Regions from separate parts of the Fructobacillus sp. ESL1096 genome, predicted to be linked through region 1. Evidence: riboswitches for the same ligand, from Rfam matches in the RefSeq annotation. Region 1 holds a riboswitch; each other region holds the start of a gene.

The links. A riboswitch is a leader RNA that binds a small molecule or an ion and turns the genes downstream of it on or off. The one in region 1 is predicted to bind thiamine pyrophosphate.
Region 2: it holds a riboswitch for thiamine pyrophosphate, as region 1 does, so the genes downstream of both, ACSYSR_RS05030 (solute carrier family 23 protein) here and thiW (energy coupling factor transporter S component ThiW) in region 1, are expected to answer to the same signal.
Region 3: it holds a riboswitch for thiamine pyrophosphate, as region 1 does, so the genes downstream of both, ACSYSR_RS00240 (ECF transporter S component) here and thiW (energy coupling factor transporter S component ThiW) in region 1, are expected to answer to the same signal.
Region 4: it holds a riboswitch for thiamine pyrophosphate, as region 1 does, so the genes downstream of both, ACSYSR_RS00195 (TenA family protein) here and thiW (energy coupling factor transporter S component ThiW) in region 1, are expected to answer to the same signal.

What each region holds. Positions count from the first base shown of each region.
Region 1 covers NZ_CP196400.1:1,401,660-1,406,887, forward strand. Annotated here, with positions in the region: gene ACSYSR_RS06760 (SDR family oxidoreductase) at 50-718, shown strand; gene ACSYSR_RS06765 (2-keto-4-pentenoate hydratase) at 1,176-1,997, shown strand; TPP riboswitch at 2,197-2,302, shown strand; gene thiW (energy coupling factor transporter S component ThiW) at 2,578-3,084, shown strand; gene ACSYSR_RS06775 (HAD family hydrolase) at 3,135-3,791, shown strand; gene ACSYSR_RS06780 (thiamine-binding protein) at 3,788-4,087, shown strand; gene ACSYSR_RS06785 (YjjG family noncanonical pyrimidine nucleotidase) at 4,149-4,841, opposite strand; gene ACSYSR_RS06790 (YeiH family protein) at 5,093-5,228, shown strand, end outside.
Region 2 covers NZ_CP196400.1:1,004,390-1,009,617, forward strand. Annotated here, with positions in the region: gene ACSYSR_RS05015 (phosphoribosylanthranilate isomerase) at 1-50, shown strand, start outside; gene trpB (tryptophan synthase subunit beta) at 50-1,258, shown strand; gene trpA (tryptophan synthase subunit alpha) at 1,251-2,048, shown strand; TPP riboswitch at 2,258-2,361, shown strand; gene ACSYSR_RS05030 (solute carrier family 23 protein) at 2,482-3,798, shown strand; gene ACSYSR_RS05035 (LuxE/PaaK family acyltransferase) at 3,791-4,912, shown strand; gene ACSYSR_RS05040 (acyl-CoA reductase) at 4,924-5,228, shown strand, end outside.
Region 3 covers NZ_CP196400.1:74,980-80,207, forward strand. Annotated here, with positions in the region: gene ACSYSR_RS00225 (LysR family transcriptional regulator) at 1-78, shown strand, start outside; gene ACSYSR_RS00230 (energy-coupling factor transporter transmembrane component T family protein) at 146-814, opposite strand; gene ACSYSR_RS00235 (ATP-binding cassette domain-containing protein) at 811-2,220, opposite strand; gene ACSYSR_RS00240 (ECF transporter S component) at 2,233-2,790, opposite strand; TPP riboswitch at 2,873-2,963, opposite strand; gene ACSYSR_RS00245 (FAD-dependent oxidoreductase) at 3,069-4,409, opposite strand; gene ACSYSR_RS00250 (MerR family transcriptional regulator) at 4,613-4,990, opposite strand; gene ACSYSR_RS00255 (MFS transporter) at 4,980-5,228, opposite strand, start outside.
Region 4 covers NZ_CP196400.1:65,625-70,852, reverse strand. Annotated here, with positions in the region: gene ACSYSR_RS00205 (PH domain-containing protein) at 1-1,154, shown strand, start outside; gene ACSYSR_RS00200 (MarR family winged helix-turn-helix transcriptional regulator) at 1,337-1,795, opposite strand; TPP riboswitch at 1,927-2,015, shown strand; gene ACSYSR_RS00195 (TenA family protein) at 2,156-2,812, shown strand; gene thiD (bifunctional hydroxymethylpyrimidine kinase/phosphomethylpyrimidine kinase) at 2,809-3,648, shown strand; gene thiE (thiamine phosphate synthase) at 3,638-4,285, shown strand; gene thiM (hydroxyethylthiazole kinase) at 4,282-5,076, shown strand.

The sequences.
Region 1 (5,228 bases):
CCCATATTTTATTGGGAATGCTGTGAAAATGTTTAATGAAAAGGAGATTATGATGGCAAAAACATTGGTAATTGGTGCCCACGGTCAGGTCGGCCAAATTTTGGTTCAAGACTTAGCTAGTAAGCAGCAAGAAGTTTTAGCAGCCTTTCGGAATAAAGACCAATTGCAAACAGTGGCTGATGTAGCCGGTGTTGAGGGAGTCTATTTTGACTTGGATGTTGATGAACAAACGATGACACAGTTTTTTCTGGATCACCAAGTTGGCCAGATTGTTTTTACGGCTGGTGCCGGCGGTAAAGGTGGTATCGAGCGAACGGTAGAAGTTGATTTGGATGGCGCCATTAAAACGATGGCTGCTGCTAAAAAAGCTAGTGTTGCTCACTATGTGATGGTTTCAGCTGCTGGGGCGGACGACCGCGGTCGTTGGTCTGCATCCGGCATTTATCATTACTTTATGATGAAGCACTATGCTGATTTGTACTTACAAAATTCCGGTTTGGATTATACGATTGTTCGGCCAACGTTGCTCTTGGATACTACTGGTACTGGCAAGGTTTCATTGGATGTTGACTTCGCGGGTCCAAAGGAAAGCTTGCAAATTCCGCGAGCAGATGTCGCTGCCTTTGTCATAGCAGTATTAGCTCATCCTGAGCAAGCAGCTAATCAAATTTATGATTTAACAGCTGGTCACCAGGAAATTCAACATATTTTTGATTAAAAATGAGGCCAAAAGGGGTTCTTAGTTGTATTTAAATTAAAAATAAATGATAAAAGGTTGACATTGACTCATAAAGTTGTAAACTACAAAGCAACAGATAGAAATGACAAGCGACAATAAGAAGTGTCTGGGTAAGAAAATGATTAGAGAGCGCCTATTTGGTGAAAGGGCGTCGTTTTCAAACTCAAAGACGATCATTCTTTAGCTAGTGGGCTGAAATCAGTAAGCCTTGCTCGGTTGGTACCGTTATCAAACCGGCGTATCGCTTTTTCGGCCGTACGTTTGAGGTTGAACTTTGTCGTTCAACAAATTAAGGTGGTACCGTGCATAAGCGCCCTTAACAACGATTTTTTCGTAGTTAAGGGCGCCTTTTTATCTGCTGATTTTTTAGAAAAGGAGGGCACCGTGAAGTTTCGTACTGTAGTGAGCTGTTTGTATACTGAAAGGAGCATTAAAAATGACAATGACTGAATTGAAGACCAAGGTGAAGGTAGTACCAGCAAAGCAAGAGGACAAATTGGCACAGGCCCTCTATCATGCTTACCAAGAACGCCAACCGCTTAAAATGACTGAATGGGAGCAGGTTGTTAGCGATGACCAAACTGCCTATGAAGTGCAAGATCAATTGATGGAGCTCAAAAATCAACCACTTGGGGGTTACAAGGTTAGTTTGACTAGTCAAGAAACGCAAGATATGTTCGATTCAAATGAACCTTTGTATGGGGCTCAGGTGCAAAACCATTTCGTTCAATCACCGGCTAACCTTTCTTTGAAGAGCGATTTATTGGACCCATTGGCAGAAGTAGAATTGGTTTTCAAGGCGAAGGAAGACTTGCAAGTCACTGATTCTTTGGAGGATTTGCGTCGCAAAACGACTGTGGCGGCTGGTGTGGAAGTACCCGATGCTCGGTTTACGGATTGGTTTCCATCCTTGAGTAAGTACTTAGTGATGGCAGATGCGGCTGTTGGTGGTTTTGTGGTCTATGGGCCAGAACGTGAAAGCACATCTTTGACGGTTGCTGAATTTGAAGATGTCCAGGCCCAGTTAGCCCATAATGGTGAGGTAGTGGCCGAGGGCAGTTCGGCCGAAGTTTTGGGTAACCCACTGAAATCGTTGCAATGGCTAGTTAAAAAGTTGGCAGCGCAGGGAAAGACCTTGCATGTGGGGGAACGCGTTTCCTCTGGAACCTTCTTATTGCCGCCACACTTAACAGAAGGAACCTGGACAGCTAGCTTTAACCACGATTTTGCAGATGTTGTGGTCGAAGTTAGTAAATAAGCAAACAATTTTGAAATATCAAATTGGATAGTTGTCTTTTTCCGTTAAAATGAGTATAATCATTTCCGTTAGGGAATAAGGGTTACAATCGTGTTAGCGACCCTCATTATCCAGTCACCCATTTTAGCGGTTCCAAATTGTTTGTTGAAAAACACAACAATCGGCCGTACTAATAAATTGGGCGGCCTTTTGTTTTGAATAAAATCGATCGGGGAGTTTGTGTGACAGACTGAGAGGATGGTAGACCATCGACCCGAACACCTGAACCGGATAATGCCGGCGGAGGAAATCGTAGCTTTTTTGTAATCGAGGACTCCTTTTGTGGGTGCTCGATTTTTTCTTTTAAATCAGAAAGGAGTGTAGTGAATGATTCACGGTCATTTGACCGTGCGGGATGAAGGGGAGCGCCTTGATCCTGAAAAAACAGCGATGGGAAGCCGTGTTCCGGCGTGAGAGGAGACCAAGTAGTCTCGACCGAACTTTCTATCAGTCAGGGGCTTGTCTGACTGGTTTAACCGCTAAAGTGGGAAAGGAGCGCTGTTTTTCGCTACCCCACTGAATTTAAAAGGAGCGTTTTCAAATGAAGACACAGAAAAAATTATCAACGAAGAAGATGTTAGTGACTGCCTTGTTGGCTGCCTTAGCTTATGTTTTAAATAGTTTTGTCTATTTTCCGGCAATGGCGCCCTTTCAGCACTTCGTTGACGTTTTAGCCGCCGTTTTGCTGGGGCCATGGTACGGCTTTGCTAGTGCTTTGATTTGTGGCATTTTACGGATGATGTCCGGCAGGACAATTCAAGCCGTAACAGGGGCCATTTTTGGTCCCATTCTTGGCGGTTTGATTTATCGCAAAACCCACAACCTTTACCTGGTCTTCCTTGGTGAAGTGATTGGAACGGGGATTTTAGGGGCTTTGACTTCTTATCCATTGATGAAGATCTTTTATGGCTTGGACGTCCATAGGTGGTATTACTTCGTGCCATATTACACACCAGCTGCCATTGTGGGTGCTGGAATGGGGTTGGCAGTGGTCTTAATTTTTCAAAAGACAGGCTTACTAAAGCGAATCCAGGCGAACTTGGATTAACTAAACACCGTCAATCAGGCCAAATTAGCTTTGGCAAGGGGAAGTAAGCGATGAGCGATAGGGAATATTTGATCTTTGACCTCGATGGTACATTAGTTGATTCGATGCCTTTTTGGGAGAATTTAGCGACTGAATTGCTTGATCGATATGGCATTGACCAGCTGCCAGTCGGTTTGCATAATCAGATTCAAACCATGACTTTGACGGATTCAGCCATTTTCATACAAGAATTATTAGCGCTACCCGTTACAGCTGCCAACTTGGTGCAGGAAATGCGAGCTTTGATGGACCAACATTACCAACATGATATTCCACTTAAAGTTGGGGTAGCTGCATACTTACAAGATGCCTACCAAGCTGGTCATAAAATTGTCTTGGCAACGGCCAGTAGTTCAGTTTTGGCCAAAGACTGTCTTCGCCGGTTGAAATTATTGCCGTTTTTTGACTTTGTCTTTTCTTGTGAAGATGTTGGACAGGATAAAACAAAGCCCACAATTTATCAGGTTGCTGCACAATATTTTGACCAGCAGCCCAACAGGATTGCAGTCTATGAAGATGCTCTGTATGCTGCTGCCACAGCAAAGCAAGCGGGTTTTCATTTGATTGGTGTTTATGACCATCAGTCAAAAGAAGAGTGGACTGATTTACAAAAGTTAGCGGACGAAACGATTGATTTTGCCACAGCAGTAAAAGGAGAAAATAAATGAGTGCAAGTGTTGCGATTCAGGTTTTACCAGCAGCTGAAAATGACCAAGAGTTGTGCCGAATGGTTGATGAGGTGATTGCTTATATTCAAAGTACCGGTTTACGCTATGAAGTTGGTCCCTTTGAAACAACGATTGAAGGCGATAATTATAACCAGTTGATGGACATCGTCAAAGAGTGCCAACACGTGGCTGTCCGGGCAGGTGCCAAGAAAGTCTCTGCCTATATTAAGGTTGCCTATCAGCCAGATGGCGAAATTTTAACGATTGATCAAAAGATTGGTAAGTATCACAAATAAAAAAAATCAGACCTGCAGAGGTCTGATTTTTTAATCTGTAATTATCAAAGTATGAGTTGTATTATTGCAAGATTGCTTCCAAAGTTGGTAAATCTGCAACTACCTGAGTAGGCTTAATTTTCGCCGGGCTCTCCTTGTGATTTGGATTAATCCAAATTGTGTCGAGTTGATAATTTTGGCCCCCCATGATGTCAGATGTTATGCCATCGCCAATCATCACCGTGTTTTCTTTGGTCATATGTGGGTTATCCTGGAAAATACGATCGAAAAAAGCTGAGTCAGGTTTAGAAGCACCAATCATTTCAGAAGTAAATATTTGGTCAAAGTATTTTCCTAAGCCGGTTTCCTTGAGGCGAAGACGTTGTGTGGCATCCTGGCCATTTGTACCGGCGATAATCGTATATTGTTCTTGCAAGTGTTGCAAAATTTCAGTTGCATAGGGAACCAGCCGATAATTGTGGTCACGCAATGTGGCGTATTCTTGTTCAAGATGGTCGGCATCATAGTCAATTGCTAGTGCTGCAAGAGTTTTTTTAAAACGTTCTTCAAAAATTTGTTGTCGAGCAATTTCTTTCAATTCGTATTGTTGCCAGAGATGGTGGTTAATCTCTTGGTAAGTTTTGAGTGCATGGTCTAAATCAGTGCCTGTTAAGCCTAATTCATTTGAAAAAAGCTGACGAATAGCAGCGACTTCGCCTCCGGTAAAGTCTAAGAGGGTGTCATCAAGGTCAAAAATCAAGTATTCATAGGTCATGCTACAATCCAACTTTCTATACTATAATTAACTTTAATTATGATAACACGGTCATTAAAAGACAACCCTTTAATTTTTGTCTTATTTTAAAAGCGGGTGGCCGGCTGGATTCATTTTAAAAATGGTTAAAAAGCGTTCTTTGTTATCAAATTTTAATCTTGATAAGCTTGACGGAGCCCCCCTGGTTAGGTGTTTAATAGGGAAGGAATATTTTTTGTTAAAAAGCTAACGAAAGAAGGAATAGTTGTCTGATGAGAATCGAGAAGAAGCATGTTGTTGGGATTGTCCTGGTAGTCGTGGTTTCGCTTTTTGCCCAATTTTTGAGTAGGTACTTACCGCAATTGGGTGCGGAAAGTTTGGCAATGATTATTGGGATTTTGCTGGGAA
Region 2 (5,228 bases), 400 kb from region 1:
AAAAGATGTTGGCACTGGTAGCCATTGCCCATCAAGAGGAGAGAAAGTAATGGAAGCAGAATACAAGACAAAGAAGCAGGGTGGTCGGTTTTTAGAGTATGGCGGCCAATATGTACCGGAAACTTTGATGAATGAGTTAAATAAGTTGGCTGCAGTTTACCAGGAAGCCCAGGCCGACCCTGATTTTCAGGCGGAATTGGCTGACCTATTGGCTAATTATGCCAACCGACCATCGTTGTTGTACTATGCCAAAAACATGACGGCTGACCTTGGTGGCGCCCAAATTTATTTTAAACGTGAGGATTTGAACCACACGGGGGCCCATAAGATTAACAATGTCATTGGCCAGGCACTGTTAGCTAAGAAAATGGGCAAGAAACGCTTAATAGCCGAAACAGGAGCGGGACAACACGGGGTAGCAACGGCTACGATTGCTGCCTTGTTTGGTCTGGAGTGCGAAGTCTTTATGGGCAAGGAGGACACGGATCGCCAACGGTTGAATGTTTATCGGATGGAACTCCTTGGGGCCAAAGTCCACGCCGTGACTTCCGGATCAATGGTGTTGAAGGATGCCATTAATGCTGCCTTGCAGGGCTTTGCGGCCCGGCCTGAGGATACGTTTTATGTGATGGGTTCGGCCACCGGCCCCCATCCTTATCCGGAGATAGTCCGTGATTTTCAAAGTGTGATCAGCCAGGAATCCAAGCAACAAATTCAAGACCAATTGGGACGTTTGCCCGATAAGGTCATCGCCTGCGTTGGTGGCGGATCCAATGCCATTGGTAGTTTTGCCCATTATATTAACCATGCTGAAGTTGAGTTGATTGGGGTAGAAGCAGCCGGCAAGGGCGTTGATACTGATTTGACGGCGGCTACTATCGAAAAGGGTCGCTTAGGTGTCTTTCACGGCATGAAGTCACTCTTTTTGCAAAATGATAGTGGCCAAATCAATCCGGTCTATTCGATTTCGGCTGGGCTCGATTACCCGGGTGTTGGGCCAGAACACGCAGCATTAGCAGCCGAGCACCGTGCCCAATACGTCGGTATTACAGATGATGAGGCCGTGGCTGCCTTTGAATACATTGCCAAGCAAGAGGGGATTATTGCCGCTATTGAAAGCTGTCATGCTGTGGCCTATGTGCAAAAATTAGCGCCAACGTTACCTAAGGACCAGGTCATTGTCTGCACACTATCTGGCCGGGGGGACAAGGATGTTGCCGCAATTGCCAAGTACCGGGGGGTTGAAATTCATGAGTAAAATTAGTCAAAGCTTTACGAATCATAAAAATTTTATTGCCTTCGTCACCGCCAATGATCCTGACATGGAGACGACTGTGAAAAATGTCGTGGCTTTGGCAAAGGGCGGGGCCGATATTGTTGAAATTGGCATTCCTTTTTCGGATCCAGTCGCCGACGGTCCCGTTATTCAAGCGGCCGATTTGCGGGCTTTGCGTGACCCTGATTTACCAATTGAAGTGATTTTTACGGCGGTGAAGGAAATTCGTCTGCAAACAGCGGTGCCTCTGGTTTTCTTGGTGTACCTGAACGTTGTTCTCCAGTATGGCTATGAACGTTTTACCGCCGACTGTGAAAAATTCGGTGTCGATGGCCTGATTATCCCCGATTTGCCCTATGAAGAACGAGGAGAGTTAGTTTCTTTTACTGACAAGCATGGGCTGGATTTGATTCCGTTGATTACAGTGACGTCTGGTGAGCGCATTGCGCTGATTGCCAAAGAGGCGACCGGTTTCATCTACTTGGTTTCTTCTTTAGGCGTAACGGGAACCCGTGAATCCTTTGCTGCTAATTTAGCAGAAGTTGTCGGGCAAATTAAAGCGGTAACGAATGTGCCGGTGGCTATTGGCTTTGGTGTACATACCGCTGACCAGGCCCAGGCAATGGCTGATTTGGCCGATGGGGTTATTATTGGCTCAGCCTGCGTCCAGATTGTCGCTGAAAATGGTCACAAAGCACCAGCAAAGTTACAGGCGTACGCTAAAGAAATCAGCGCTGCTGTTGATGGTGTGTCGGTTGGGAATGCTAAATGAATTGGTCAAAATTGAGTGCCGTTACCAACAAGTAAAATGGCCTAGTGATTGCTACCAAGATTGAGGTTGTTGCTGGTGGTGCATTTCGCCTAACTTTTTTGACCAGCGCTTTGGCTGCTACTATTCGTGGAACAGTTTCGAATTTGATTAAACAAAGTTGATTATATTTGTTCTAATATCGAATTTCATGTTATACTGAAAAAAATTAATTAATTCGCAAGGGGAGCATCACGCTGAGATTAGACAGAAATGTCTTAGACCCTATGTACCTGATCTGGTTAATACCAGCGTAGGAATGCAACTAATATTGATAACAAGGGGTCTTTTTTGGGACTTTTCGGTTGAGGTTGAATTCATCATGAATTCAACCTTTTTCTTTTGCTGGTAAAGACTGTTCAGGGTGGATTGATGAATTAAATTTTAGGAGAAAAAAATGATTCAACAGAACCATCAGCAGCAAGAAAGTTCCCCGGAAGAGATTCCATTGAGTACTAGTCAGACGATATTGATTAGTCTCCAACACATCTTTGTTTCCAATGTCTGGCTTGATCCGATTTTTGTTGCTTCAGCCGCGGGCCTCTCGTTAGCCTTGTCGACGAATTTGATTAGTGCCATTTTTTTGGCATCTGGTCTGGTAACGATTTTGCAGGCTTCAAAATTAGCACGGCTGCCGATTGTGCAAGGGCCTTCAGCGGCCTTTGACGCCCTCATGATTAGTGCTGGTAAAACCGGTGGTTTGCCAGCTGCCGGTGGTGCCGTCTTTCTCAGTGGCTTTATTGTTTTGCTGATGTCTTTATTTGGCTGGGTTCATCGCTTAGCTAAGAAATTGACACCTGCGATTAACGGGACCATTATTTTTTTGGTTGGCATTTCGCTTTCAAGTTTTACAATGTCAGAATTACTAGGGGGGACGCCTGGCACAAAAGGTTTTGCATCGCCAAACGTTCTTCTGGTGGCCATTACAACCACTTTGATTGTCGTCTTAGGATCGTTGTTTGGCCGAGGTTACTGGCGCAAGTTTTCCTTTTTGCTGGCCCTTGTGGTTGGTAATCTTTTGGCGGCCAGCCTGGGGATGATTGACTTGTCAAGCGTGCAAAGTCAACCGTTTTTTGGCCTACCACGGTTGTTTCCTTATGGACTATTTCGTTTTAATTGGGCCATTTTTCTGACCTTCTTCATCGCTTATTTAGTGGCAGTGATTGAAGCTTTGGGCGTTTATGAAGCCTCTGCAGATGTTACCAAAGAAGAATTAAGTGCAAAGCGTATTAGTCGTGGAATTGCAGGTGAAGCGGGTGGCTCAATGCTTTCTTCTTTGATTGGCGGTTTTCCAACCACAGCTTTTGCCCAAAACTTAGGAGTCATGAAGTTGACGGGAGTGCATTCTCGCAAGCCCATTCTATTGGCCGGGGGATTACTAATTTTACTAGGATTTGTGCCCAAGTTTGCAGCAGTACTCGCTTTGACCCCAGCACCCGTTATCGGTGGGATGTTTTTGCCGGCAGCGGCAACCTTGTTAACGACGGGCTTTGCAACCCTGCAGCAGGCTGATAAAGGCGAAGCTACTCGGATGAGTATTGGTCTGTCTTTGTTGCTGGCCATTGCCCTGCCATCTTATGCAAAAGGATTTTCGGGTATTTATCAGTCGCTCTTTTCAAATAGTATTTTAGTCGGTGCTCTGTCGATTGTGACCCTGCATGTTCTATTAATTGTTGTACCAGGATTTTTTGGAGGGAAAAAGAACCATGAGTGATTCGGTTGCTGCAATTCAAAAAGAAATTCTGAGTTTTATTGACCAACACCAAGTCATGGACGGCCACCATGAAAGTGATGAGGATTTCAATCAGTTGGCCCTCGATTTATTTCAATACCAATTTGACCATAATTTACCCTATAAAAAATATGCGCAACAACAACGAAAAAGTCCGCTAATGGTACATCGGTGGCAAGAAGTACCATTAATGCCGATTCAGGGATACAAGCAGTTAACGCTGTCGACAACGCCGATCACGGCGGGCGAAGCTGTTTTTATGTCAAGTGGGACAACGGATAAGACCCACCGTAGCCATAGCTACCATCCGACTTTTGCTGTTTGGAATGAGTCAATGAAAGTATCTTTCAAGCAGTATGTCCTCCCGGACGTTGATCAAATCACTATTATTGGCCTATTTCCGGATGAAAAGCACCTTGACAATTCTTCTTTGGCTCATTATGTCAGTCGCGCCATTACCGAATTTGGTGACCAACACAGCAGATCCTATGTCGATGCAGACGGGATTGATTATCAGGGCGTGGTCGCTGCTTTAACGGCGGCAGAAATTGATCACCGTCCCGTGATGCTGCTTGGCGCAAGTTTTTCCTACGTCCATTTTTTGGATTACCTACAAAAGCACCAGTTGGTCTTTCACCTGGCTGAAAAAAGTCGAATTTTTGATACCGGTGGTTTCAAGGGCCAATCGCGTCAAGTTAGCGAAGACCAGCTACTAGCTGATTTGGAAGCGGCCTTCGGTATTGGTCGTGACTATTATTTGAATATGTATGGCATGACGGAAATCAGTTCACAGTGCTATGACCAAAATTTGTGGCGGCTCAACCAGGGTTTGGACCTAATTTATAGTAAGCAAACACCAGCTTGGGTTCGCGTCAGGATTTTAGATACCGATACCTTGGCGCCTGTTGCGCCCGGACAAAAAGGTGTCTTGGCCTATTATGACCTTTCGAACTGGAACTCATGCTTGGGCATCTTAACGGAAGATTTAGCCGTACAGGATGACGTCGGCTTTACTTTGCTTGGTCGGATTGCTGGGGCGGAGTCAAAGGGGTGCTCAATTTCTGTTGATCAACTACTGCAAGCCAATCAAGCATGAAAGAGGATACAATGGCTAAAGAAGGAGAGACAACCAAAATCAACTTGTTTCTTGCGCCAAATGAGAGTCAATTTAATCGATTGAAAACCTGGTCGATTTCGGTGGGTAAGCAACGCTATGATTTACAGTATCCTGATTTGACAGAACAAGAAGTCAAAGAAACCATCAAGACGTTGAAAGACCATCAGCAGGCTTTTTTAAGTCAACTTTCGGTCGAAGAAATCATTCTGATGATTAGTACTGCCGCCGAAAAATGGATGGACCCGGAGTACAATGAGCGCCAGTTGGCACTAAAGTTATTACCGATTATCACGGG
Region 3 (5,228 bases), 110 kb from region 1:
ATTAATCCCTCCTCGACGAAGGACCCCTTTGTGAAAGCCATGCAAAAAGAAATCCTGTCTTACTTAAAAAGAGGCTAAAAAAAACGGCAAATTCGTTTTCTTGACGAATTTGCCATTTTTATATGTCAGCTGATTACTGCTTTGCTCAGTAGTGAGAAAAAAACAAGATTCCCTGCAATGCAAACAAAATCAAAACGATTAACCCCCAGCCTGATTTAGCCATCGGATAATCCCGGTAGGCTGAACGCTTGGCCCCCTCTTGAAAACCATGTGAGGTCATGGCCATGGCCAGGTTCTTCGACCACTTAATGGCATGAACCAAAGCCTTAAAATACAGCGTTGGCTGCCACCACCGTAATACTTCACCACGCATCATCCCCGCCGCTTGAATCGAAGAAAAGGCCTGCTTAAAGCGGGGCATAAAGTTAAGTGCCCCCAAAATGCCGTAGGTAAAGGTCGCAGACATCTTCAAGTTCTGGCGTAAAGAAGCTAATAAGACGTAGGGGGTCATACCCATCGTTAACCAGGCCCCAATAAAGATAAAGACGAGGACTCGGCTGCCCATCACTAAACCAAAATGGAGGTTTTGCGCTGCTGTTCCTTGACCATAAAGATAAAAGGACCAAAAGGAACCCAAAACTGGAATGATGGCAATCGCCACATAGAGCCCGATTTTCTTTAAGGGCTGGCGCCGAATTAATAATAGCAAAAAGGCAACTGAAAAGAGAACAACGTTTAGGGTCACTGATTGGGTCAAAGAGATTTCCAAAGAAATCGCCAAAGCCAAAATCAGCCGTTGTGTGGCATTCATCATACGAGCAGCTCCTCTTGATAGGCCATGGCCGTTTGCTCATAGCGCAAGTGACGATCAACAATGTTGACCAGGTCTCTTGTTTGGTGAGAAACAACTAAAATGGTCAGTTCAAGCCCCTGTTGACAAGTCTGAATCAGATTTAAAACAACTGCCACCGACTGCTCATCCAAGCCTGCTAGTGGTTCATCTAACAGCAGTACTGGTGGGGCCATAATTAGCATCAACAGCAGCTGAAGTTTCTTCTGCTGGCCACCCGAAAGCGTGTAGACCGACCGGTCACTCAAGCCTGTTAAGTTTAGGTCAGACAGCCACTGTTCCAAGACCTCCTTCTTCCAGAAATCAGCATGGTGGCTTTTCTCCATCACCTGGTCAAGCTCTTCTTGAACCGTGATGTTTAAGAACTGGTCAGAGGCTGACTGAAATAACAAACCGACCTGGCCAAAGTAAAAACGCGGTTTCCACTCGCGGACTTCTTGCTCCTGGTAGGTCAAAGAACCCTCATAACGGTGTAGTCGAGCCAGCGTCTTCAAAACAGAAGACTTCCCGACTCCATTTGGACCGGTCACCAAGGTGATACCCTGTTCAAAGATTTGCAGGATATCCTGGTCTAAGACCAGCCGTTCACCGTTTTGTATTCGTAGATTATCAAAGCGATAAGCAGCCTTTTCGACCTGGTCACTTTCTACAACCGGTTTTAAAACCACCGTTTGCTTTTGGTAATCATATTGGTGCCAGTCATTTGCAGGCACCAACACCAAAGACTTCTCTTTGAGCTGATAAAACTGGCTGATTTTATCGAAGTAACCAGCTGGATCATGGTCGGAAACGAGAACGCCATAGCCCTCTTGGCTAAGCTGTTTTAGTAAAACCTGGAGATCTTCTCGTGACTGACTATCAACAGCAGCAAAGGGTTCATCGAGCAACAGGTAGTCGGCCCCCAGGGCCAACACTTCTGCCAAGGCAACCTTTTGCATTTCCCCACCAGATAGGGTCACAAAGGATCGATCGATAAAATCAGTCAGACCAACCTTTTCCAATGCCCAAGTCGTCTTTTGGTCAATTTCTTCCTTGTCCAATTCGAGATTCTCCAGTGCAAAAATAAATTCCTCCCGCACCGTTGGCATGGCAAACTGGTCATCAGGGTTTTGAAAAAGCAAAGCCACTCGCTTGGCTCTTTCATTTGCTTTCAGTGTGGTCATCACCCTTTGATCAATTTCGATTTCGCCAGTAACTTGGCCACCATATTGTGGGTAAAGACCCGCCAAGGCCTTTAACAGGGTGGATTTTCCCGATCCGGAAGGCCCCATTAAGAGAGTCAGGGTCTTTTTTTCAAGAGATAAATTTAGATTATCAATGATGACTTGGTCACGATAAGCCAACGTGAGGTTTCTGGCAGTTATTGCCATTTTTTGTCCTCCTTATTCGTGGGACAACAACTTTGATCGATCTAACAACTTGGCAATCAAGTGTACCAAGACACCTGAGAAAAAGAAAATTGATAGGTAACGAACAATGAACAAAGCAACTAACAAACCTAGCTTGTAGTGAATATAACCTGATTTAAAGAGGTCCCAAGCAAAGGTCACGACTGTTCCAGTCAAGGTTGACAACCAAAGACCAGCAAACCAGTTCTTATAACCAGTCAAAGCAAAACCAAGTTCAGAGCCAATTCCTTGAATAAAGCCAGACAAGAGCGTACCGACACCGTAAGAACCACCCAAGAACATCTCACCGGCTGCTCCAAGCATTTCGCCAATAAAGCCGGCACCGACCTTCTTTAAGATGTACGAAGCCAATGGTCCGGCCATCATCCATACACCAAGGGTGATTTCATTCGTAAAGGCTTGCAACCCAATCACGGCCAAGCCACTGTTAACAATCTGGTAAACCGGATCCATAATCCAATAAATGACCGAAAAAATAATCCCGATCAAGGCCAGCAAAATCACGTTTTGTAGCGTCCACTTTTGTTTCATTATTCTCTCCTTTACGTCCGGGCGAACAAAAAGGCATCAAAAAACACCCGCCTGGGCAGAGTCCAACACGGGTGGTCTTAAAAAAAACTTGTGTGGATCTTCCTTCGTCGGTCTTAGCCTAACAGGTTCAATGGGTTTAATTCTCAACCAAAATGGTACCCCAGATCGCTATATTCAAATTTACTACTTCACTAGCTTACACTGTCTTGAATTTTTATGCAAGTGTTTTCAAAGAAAAGCACCCAGACTCAGCCTAGGTGCTTAATCAAGCTAATTTTTTACTTGTTTGCCTTCAAAACGGCAGCCATGGCAACTGATGAAACATAGTTGACTGGTTGACCGAAGTTTGGTTGGAAGAAGAAGTCAGTCATTGACAATTGATCAATTGTCATGCCGTTTTCAATCGCCAATGAAACCACGTTGGCAGCTTGTGAAATGTCATGTTTTGACAAGAAAGCAGCACCAACAATCCGACGAGTCCCCTTTTCCCAAGTCAATGAGGCCTTAACTGGCGTCGTTGACAACATGAAATCAGGACGGTAATCTTCTGAAATTGTCACAGAATCCGCTTCAACACCCTTCCGAGCTGCTGATTGAACAGTCAAACCGGTTGCAGCGTAAGCTAACTCGTACAATTCAACGGCTGATGTTGCTTGTGTGCCTTGATAAGCCAACGTTGGTTCGACAATGTTCTTACCAACCAAAATTCCTTGACGAACAGCATTAGTTGCCAATGGAATGTAATCATCCTTTTGGGTGGGGTTGTAGAAGACAGTGGCTGAATCACCAGCAGCAAAGACATCCTTCACAGAAGTTTCCATGAACTTGTTTACCTTGATAGCGCCGTTTGGCAACATGTCTACTTGGTCACGGAACAGAGCAGTATTTGGCAAGAAACCAATCCCCAAGATGGCAATATCAGCTTCATAAGTGCCCTTGTCAGTTGTCACCTTGATACCATCAGCTGTGTCTTCAAATCCTGAAACCATTTGACCAAGGGCTAACTTAACACCATGGTCTTCATAGGCCTTTTGGAAAACAGATGAAAATTCAGGGGCCGTATTGTTGGCCAATACCCGGTCCAAACCGTCAATCAAAGTCACTTCCTTATCATTGACTGACAATTGTTCTGCCAACTCAGCACCGATATAACCAGCACCAATAACGATAATCCGCTTAACCTTTTCAGTTACTTCCTTCAAGGCATTGGCATTGTCCCAAGTCTTTGAGTCAAAGACCTTGTCAGAATCGATACCAGGGATGCGAGGCTTAATTGCGCGTGAACCAGTGGTAATCACAATCTTATCGAAAGTTTCTTCTGACTGAGCACCAGAAACCAAGTCTTTGATGTTCAAAGTCTTTGCTTTTAAGTCAGCAGCTTCAACAAGCGTTTGCATATGCATTGAAATACCCTGCTTAGCCATTGAATCTGGTGTTTCATAAAACATCTTGTCAGTTGATGAAACATTGTCGCCAATCCAAAGAGCGATTCCACATGACAAAAAAGAAACTGTTTGATTCTTTTCAAACACGTGAATCTCAGCGTCTGGGTGGTCTGCCTTAATCTGCTTAGCGGCAAACACGCCGGCGTGCGTTGAACCAATAACTGCAACTTTCATTAAAGTGCCTCCTAATATATAGCTATGTGAAAATTGTAATTAAATTTTACCAATAAAACAACGCTCTGTCAATCATCTATCCAATAGTTTTCAAGAAAGTATCAAATAAAACAAAGAGACAAATAGAGTCGTTCTAATCGATTAAAAATTCAGTTTGGCTCAACAAATTAGACATTTCCCAATCGTAAAACGATTTCAGTGCCTTACTCTAAACGATTTTCCGCTTGGCGCATGTGGCTTTCGTAATGATCAATTTTATATAGTAAATGATCATGAGCAGCCTGGATTTCATTAATGCGGTCCTGCATCTCTTCTGCCTGTTCTAGCAATAGTGCTTTACGCGTCGGAATTGTTTGGTCATCATCCTCCAGAACCATACCAATATATTCACGCAATCGTTCAATGGAAACACCAGCGTGGCGCATCGTTTTAGCAAATTTCAATTGATTAATGTTACGCTCGGTGAAATCACGCAACTGATTTTCCTTGCGCGGGACTGGCATAATGACCCCAATTCGTTCGTAATAGCGAATCGTATCATTTGATAATCCAGTCACCTTCGCAGCTTCTTTAATATTCATTTTGTACCTTTCGCACAACAAAAGCGGCCACAACTACAAAAGCAATTCCCGTAAAAAAAGCCATTGTCGCAACTTGACCATGGTAGCTCCCCGCCGTCGCCACAATCAAAGAAAGGCCGATTGGGCCACCAATTTGGTGAGCAGTGTTCGTCAACCCTGAGGCAATACCAGCCAGTTCGTCAGGTGCTTGATGCAGGCCGGCCGATGTCACTGGCGCAAGGACCAAGCCCTGCCCAAT
Region 4 (5,228 bases), 100 kb from region 1:
TGGCTATTTTGATTGAAGGCGCCAAAATTCAGGCACAAAAGGAAGGACCAGCGACACAGGAGCAAGTTGAGCAGGTGACCGATTCAGACCGCCAAGGGCAAGTATTTGCTTCTGAGCATAATCAAAAAACCGCTGGTGGAAAGGACATCCTGCGACCAAATGGTTCTAACAGACTGGCTACCGATTCCTTTCGGGCTTCCATTCTTTCTTTGATTGTCTATGCGGTGACGACGCCGGAGGTCATCTTTCAATTCTTTATATTTCTGGGTGGCTTCATTCACTTAGACCAGCAAGGGATAGTCAGTCATTGGATTGAGCAGGAGTTGACCAATCACGTTTTGGGCCTGGGCGCTTTAGTGATTGCCTTGCTGGTGGTGGCGTTTGTTTTCATCGTGGTTGCTTTTAATGTTCTGCGAACGGTGATCTTGTACTTTGGCTTTGAAGTGCACCATGACGCAGGTCAGTTGACGATTGCTCGGGGACTTTTTGAACGACAAACGATGCATTTGTCAATTAACCGGATGCAAACGGTTGAAGTCCGCCAAAATGTTTTCAGGCAGTTGTTGGGCTTGGTAACCGTCAAGACACGGATAATTACTGACGAAAATGGTGAAGACAAGGTATCTAAAAACGTGCCAACCTTGATTCCGATGGTGAAATCAGGGGCTGTTGACCAATATTTGTCGCGGTGGCTGCCTGATTTTCCCAGTCGACCAATCAAAAAGACTGATAGCTCAACCTACCAAATTTTAACAATGATTCGTAACGGCCTTTTTTGGACCTTGCCGATTGCCACCGTCCTGATCTATGCTTTCAGACGCTGGCCAGTAGTTGTCTTGCTGGTCTTGATTGTGTTGGTTTTTGTAGTTGGTACCGGCTGGTATAAGGGGCAGGCGACAACCGCCCAAGTGGTTAACCGGCAGGTCCTTGTTTTAAAAACGGCGAAGAATTACGAAACAATCACGACCTATATCGCCTGGGATAAGATTCAGTCGTTGTCGATTAAGCAAAGTTGGTGGCTAGCTCAGCAAAACCGGCGAGCCCACCTTGCCGTGGTAGTTCGCACTGATGCCAATACAAAGGTCTTGACTGCCCGCTACTTGCCAATGAAAGAGGTGCAGTCCATTTTTGATTGGTACCAATCGCTTAGCTAACAGTGTCTTAGTTGCCAAAATTAGTGAATAAAAAGTTGCTCAATTGTCAGGTTTGCTTGTAGGTGCTTGAAACACGATTAAATGATAAAATTGTGCTGATTTTTGGTCAAAAGAAAAAGAGTCGAGAATACAATCCTGTATTTTCGGCTCTTTTCAATTGGTGCGGGTGTACTTTGCTAATTTTAGTAGTGATGTGTTTTGACTACCGCCTGCGCTTGATCAACACTTGCTGGCAAAGAGGTGTCAAATTGACTCCAGAAGTCTTGGTCAAATTGATTGACGATGTCTAAGGCCTGTTGTAATTTTTTTTCACCAGCCTGGGTTAATGATAGGGCTTTTGAACGTGGATTTTTTTTACCAGGATAGCGGTCTAAAAGATCTTCACGGCTGAGCTTAGTAATGATGGCTGAAGCGGTCATGGCATCGACGTCTGCTGCCTTAGCCACCATGATTTGAGTAACTTCGGTATGTTGGATACTGAGACCATGGACAGTAGCGAGAATTTGAAATTGGGGGTGGGTCAAGTCAAGTTCTCGTAGACGGTATTTCATTTGCCGGAACCAGTCAGTATATAAGTTGAAGAATTTCTGATTGGTTGAATCCATGTAGCGAGAAAGTGCAGTAGTTTTGACAGGGCTCATGGGAACCTCCTTATTGTTAGCATTAATATATAAGTATACTTATAATATAACTGATTTTACAGCAGGTGGCAAGTGTTCACAATCAACTTTTTCACACGGATTTTAATTTCCGTGCTATACTGCTTTTGTGATAAATAAAGTTGGGGTGCCCTGAGCTGAGATTATACCCATTGAACCTGATGCCGCTAGCACGGTCGCAGGAAACTTCGAAAACGGATTTAAATCCTCATGATGTTGCCTTTTTTGGTCATCGTTAGTAGGCATAAGTCCTCAGCTCAGGCTGGGGGCTTTTTATTTTGTCTAAATGGCAACGACCGACACCACCGTCTGCCAAAATAAAGTGATGATTGAGGAGAAAAAATGACGAAGACGCTGCCGTTTTCTAACCGCTTGATGCAAGTGATGGAAGAACACAAGGCTAATTTTTATGCCAATCCCTTTATCCAAGCAATGATTGCTGGTGAAGTTAATTCTGAGGCACTGCTCTACTACGTGCAACAAGATTACCGTTACCTGGGTCACTATTTGCCACTGTATGAACAGGTTTGCCAGACACTAACCGGTCAAACAATTGATGCTGAAGTGGCTGATGATGATCGTGAAGGTGCTGCCCATAAGATTTTGTTGGACTTGGCTCAAACCGACGACAAGAGTATCCAAGCAGGCAAGTACCCAAATTCAACGGTTACGGACCAATATGTTAACCATATGGCTAAAGCAGTTGAAAAGGATCCATTTATTGGCTTGGTTGCCCTAGCTGCCTGCCCCTATGACTATGCTTATTTGGCTGATTTGTTGATTCGTGATGGGCTAATCAAGCCAGATAACCCATTTATACCATGGGTTGGCTATTACCGTGGGCTTGATAAGGGTTTGACGCGACCAATCTTGTCACTGGTCAATCAGACGGCCGAACATGTCAGTCCCGAAGTTCAAGAGGAGGCTTTGGCTGCTTTTATCCAATCAACAAAGTATGAAAATCAATTCTTCTTACAGGGAATGGAGGCAACAAGATGATTGATGCAAACCAATATCCGACAGGATTGACCATTGCTGGGTCCGATTCTGGGGGTGGTGCCGGCATGCAAGCCGATATCAAGACCATGCAGGCTTGCAAGACTTATTCCGCGGTCGTGGTGGCCGGGTTAACAGCGCAAAATACACTGGGGGTCCAGGGGGCTTATCCAACTGATTTGGCCGTAATTGACCAGCAATTTGCCTCGGTGATGGCTGACTTTGACGTCCGCGCAGCGAAAACGGGAGCGCTCTTTGATGAAGCTCGCGTTCTGCAGGTGGCTAAAAACATCCGTCATTACCAACAGAAGAATTTGGTGGTTGATCCGGTGATGGTTGCCAAGGGTGGGGCCAGCTTGCTCGACTCAGCTGGGATCGCGGCCTTGAAAAACCACTTGCTGCCATTAGCTACGCTGTTGACACCAAATCTCCCCGAAGCCGAACTCTTAGCCGATATGAAAATCAGTACTCGTGATGACATGGTCACGGCTGGTCAAAAGATACAAGCATTGGGCGTTCCAAATGTTATCGTTAAGGGTGGCCACGGTGAAGGTGCCGTCATTTATGATTATGTTTTATTGGAAAACGAAGTCGGTTTTTGGCTAGAAGGACAAAAGGTTGAAACGTCAAGCAAACACGGGACAGGGGATACCCTCTCAGCTGCAATTACGTCCTTTTTGGCTCAAGGTGATTCTTTGCGTAAGGCCATCGAAAAGGGCCACCGCTATATGAACGCCATTATTGGTCAGCCGTTAGTTATTGGTCACGGCCATGGTCCTTTGAACCATGGCCAGTGGTCGGATCCAGCAGATGAAGGAGGAAAAGATTATGAATTTTGATCCGACGTCATTAATGGTTTATCTTGTTGTTGGTAGCCAAAACGTCAACGATGATCCCAACGAAGTGATTCGCGTGGTTCAAGCGGCCTGTGACGCCGGCGTCACTTCTGTTCAGTACCGAGAAAAGGACCACTCGAAGTTGAACCAAGCCGAAAAAGTGGCATTGGGACAGAAAATCAGAACTATTACGAAAGCAGCCAATGTGCCTTTGTATGTCGATGACGACCTGCCATTGGCACTGGCCATCCAGGCGGATGGTCTGCATGTTGGTCAGGGCGATACCCCAGTGCAAGAAATTCATCAGGTAGCTCCTGGTTTACTACTTGGGTTATCCGTCCATGACTTAAAAGAGCTGGCTGCCAGTGAAGCTGATTTGGCAGTCGTTGATTACTTGGGTGTTGGCCCCGCCTTTGCAACGACAAGTAAGGAAGAAGTGAAGGAGGCCATTGGTCCAAAAGGTGTCTTTTCGGTTGCGTCAAAAAGTTCGTTACCGGTTGTGGCCATTGGTGGTATCCAAGAAGACAACTGTCAGGAATTGGCGGAGTTGCCGATTGCCGGTGTTGCCGTGATTTCGGCCATTACTGCTAGTGATGATATTCAACGCAGTGTTCAAAAATTACGAGGAGTGACAAAATGAGCCAAACAATTTTAACTGCTGTTCGCACAAACCAACCCATCGTCTTGAACGTGGCCAATAGCGTTACCCCCCAATTGGTGGCCAATGCCATTGCCTATATTGGGGCTTCACCAATTATGCTGGAAGATCCGCTGGATGCTGCTGATTTGACAAAAATTGCCAATGCCGTGACCTTGAATTTGGGTTCAACTTCCGCCAATTCACAAAAAGTGATGATTAATAGCGGGCAGACAGCGAACGCGTTAGGCCTCCCTGTTGTTTTTGATCCCGTTGCCGTTGGTGCGACGCCACTACGATCCAAGCGTGCCAAGGAACTTTTGAAAACAGTCAAGGTGAGCATTGTACGTGGTAATCTTGGTGAGGTTGCAACCTTGGCTGAAGTGAAATGGGAAAGTCATGGCATTGATGCCGGCCAAGGTACGGCTGACCCAATTGAAATTGTCTTGAAGGCGGCCCAAAAACTGGATGCTGTTGTGGTCGCAACTGGGGTTCATGACTTAGTTTCAGACGGCCAGACCGTTTACCAGATTGATAACTCGGCAAGCCAATTGGCAACCAATGTTGGCATGGGGGACGCGCTCGATGGTTTGCTGGGCGCCTTTGCTAGTCAAAGCATGGCGTTGGCTGATTTAGCCTATGCGACGGCGGCGCTGCCCGTTGCTGGTGAATTGGCGTTGGCAGAAGGAGTTGCCGGCCCCGCTGATTTCTTGAACAAGATGTTGGATCAATTGGGCAACTTAACGGATGAAAAAATGCAAGGGCAAATTCGCCTCCACCAAGTCAAACCCTGATTTTGGCTGTGGCTATTGGTTTGGTGAGCCAATCAGCCTGCCCGAGGAATCTCTCGGCGTGGTGTGGCAGTTGATGAATGGCTGAGCACAAGCAAAGCAGGCCTGCCTGTCAGTGTCGCAGGATACTTGATTACTGGTCATGACAATCGTGA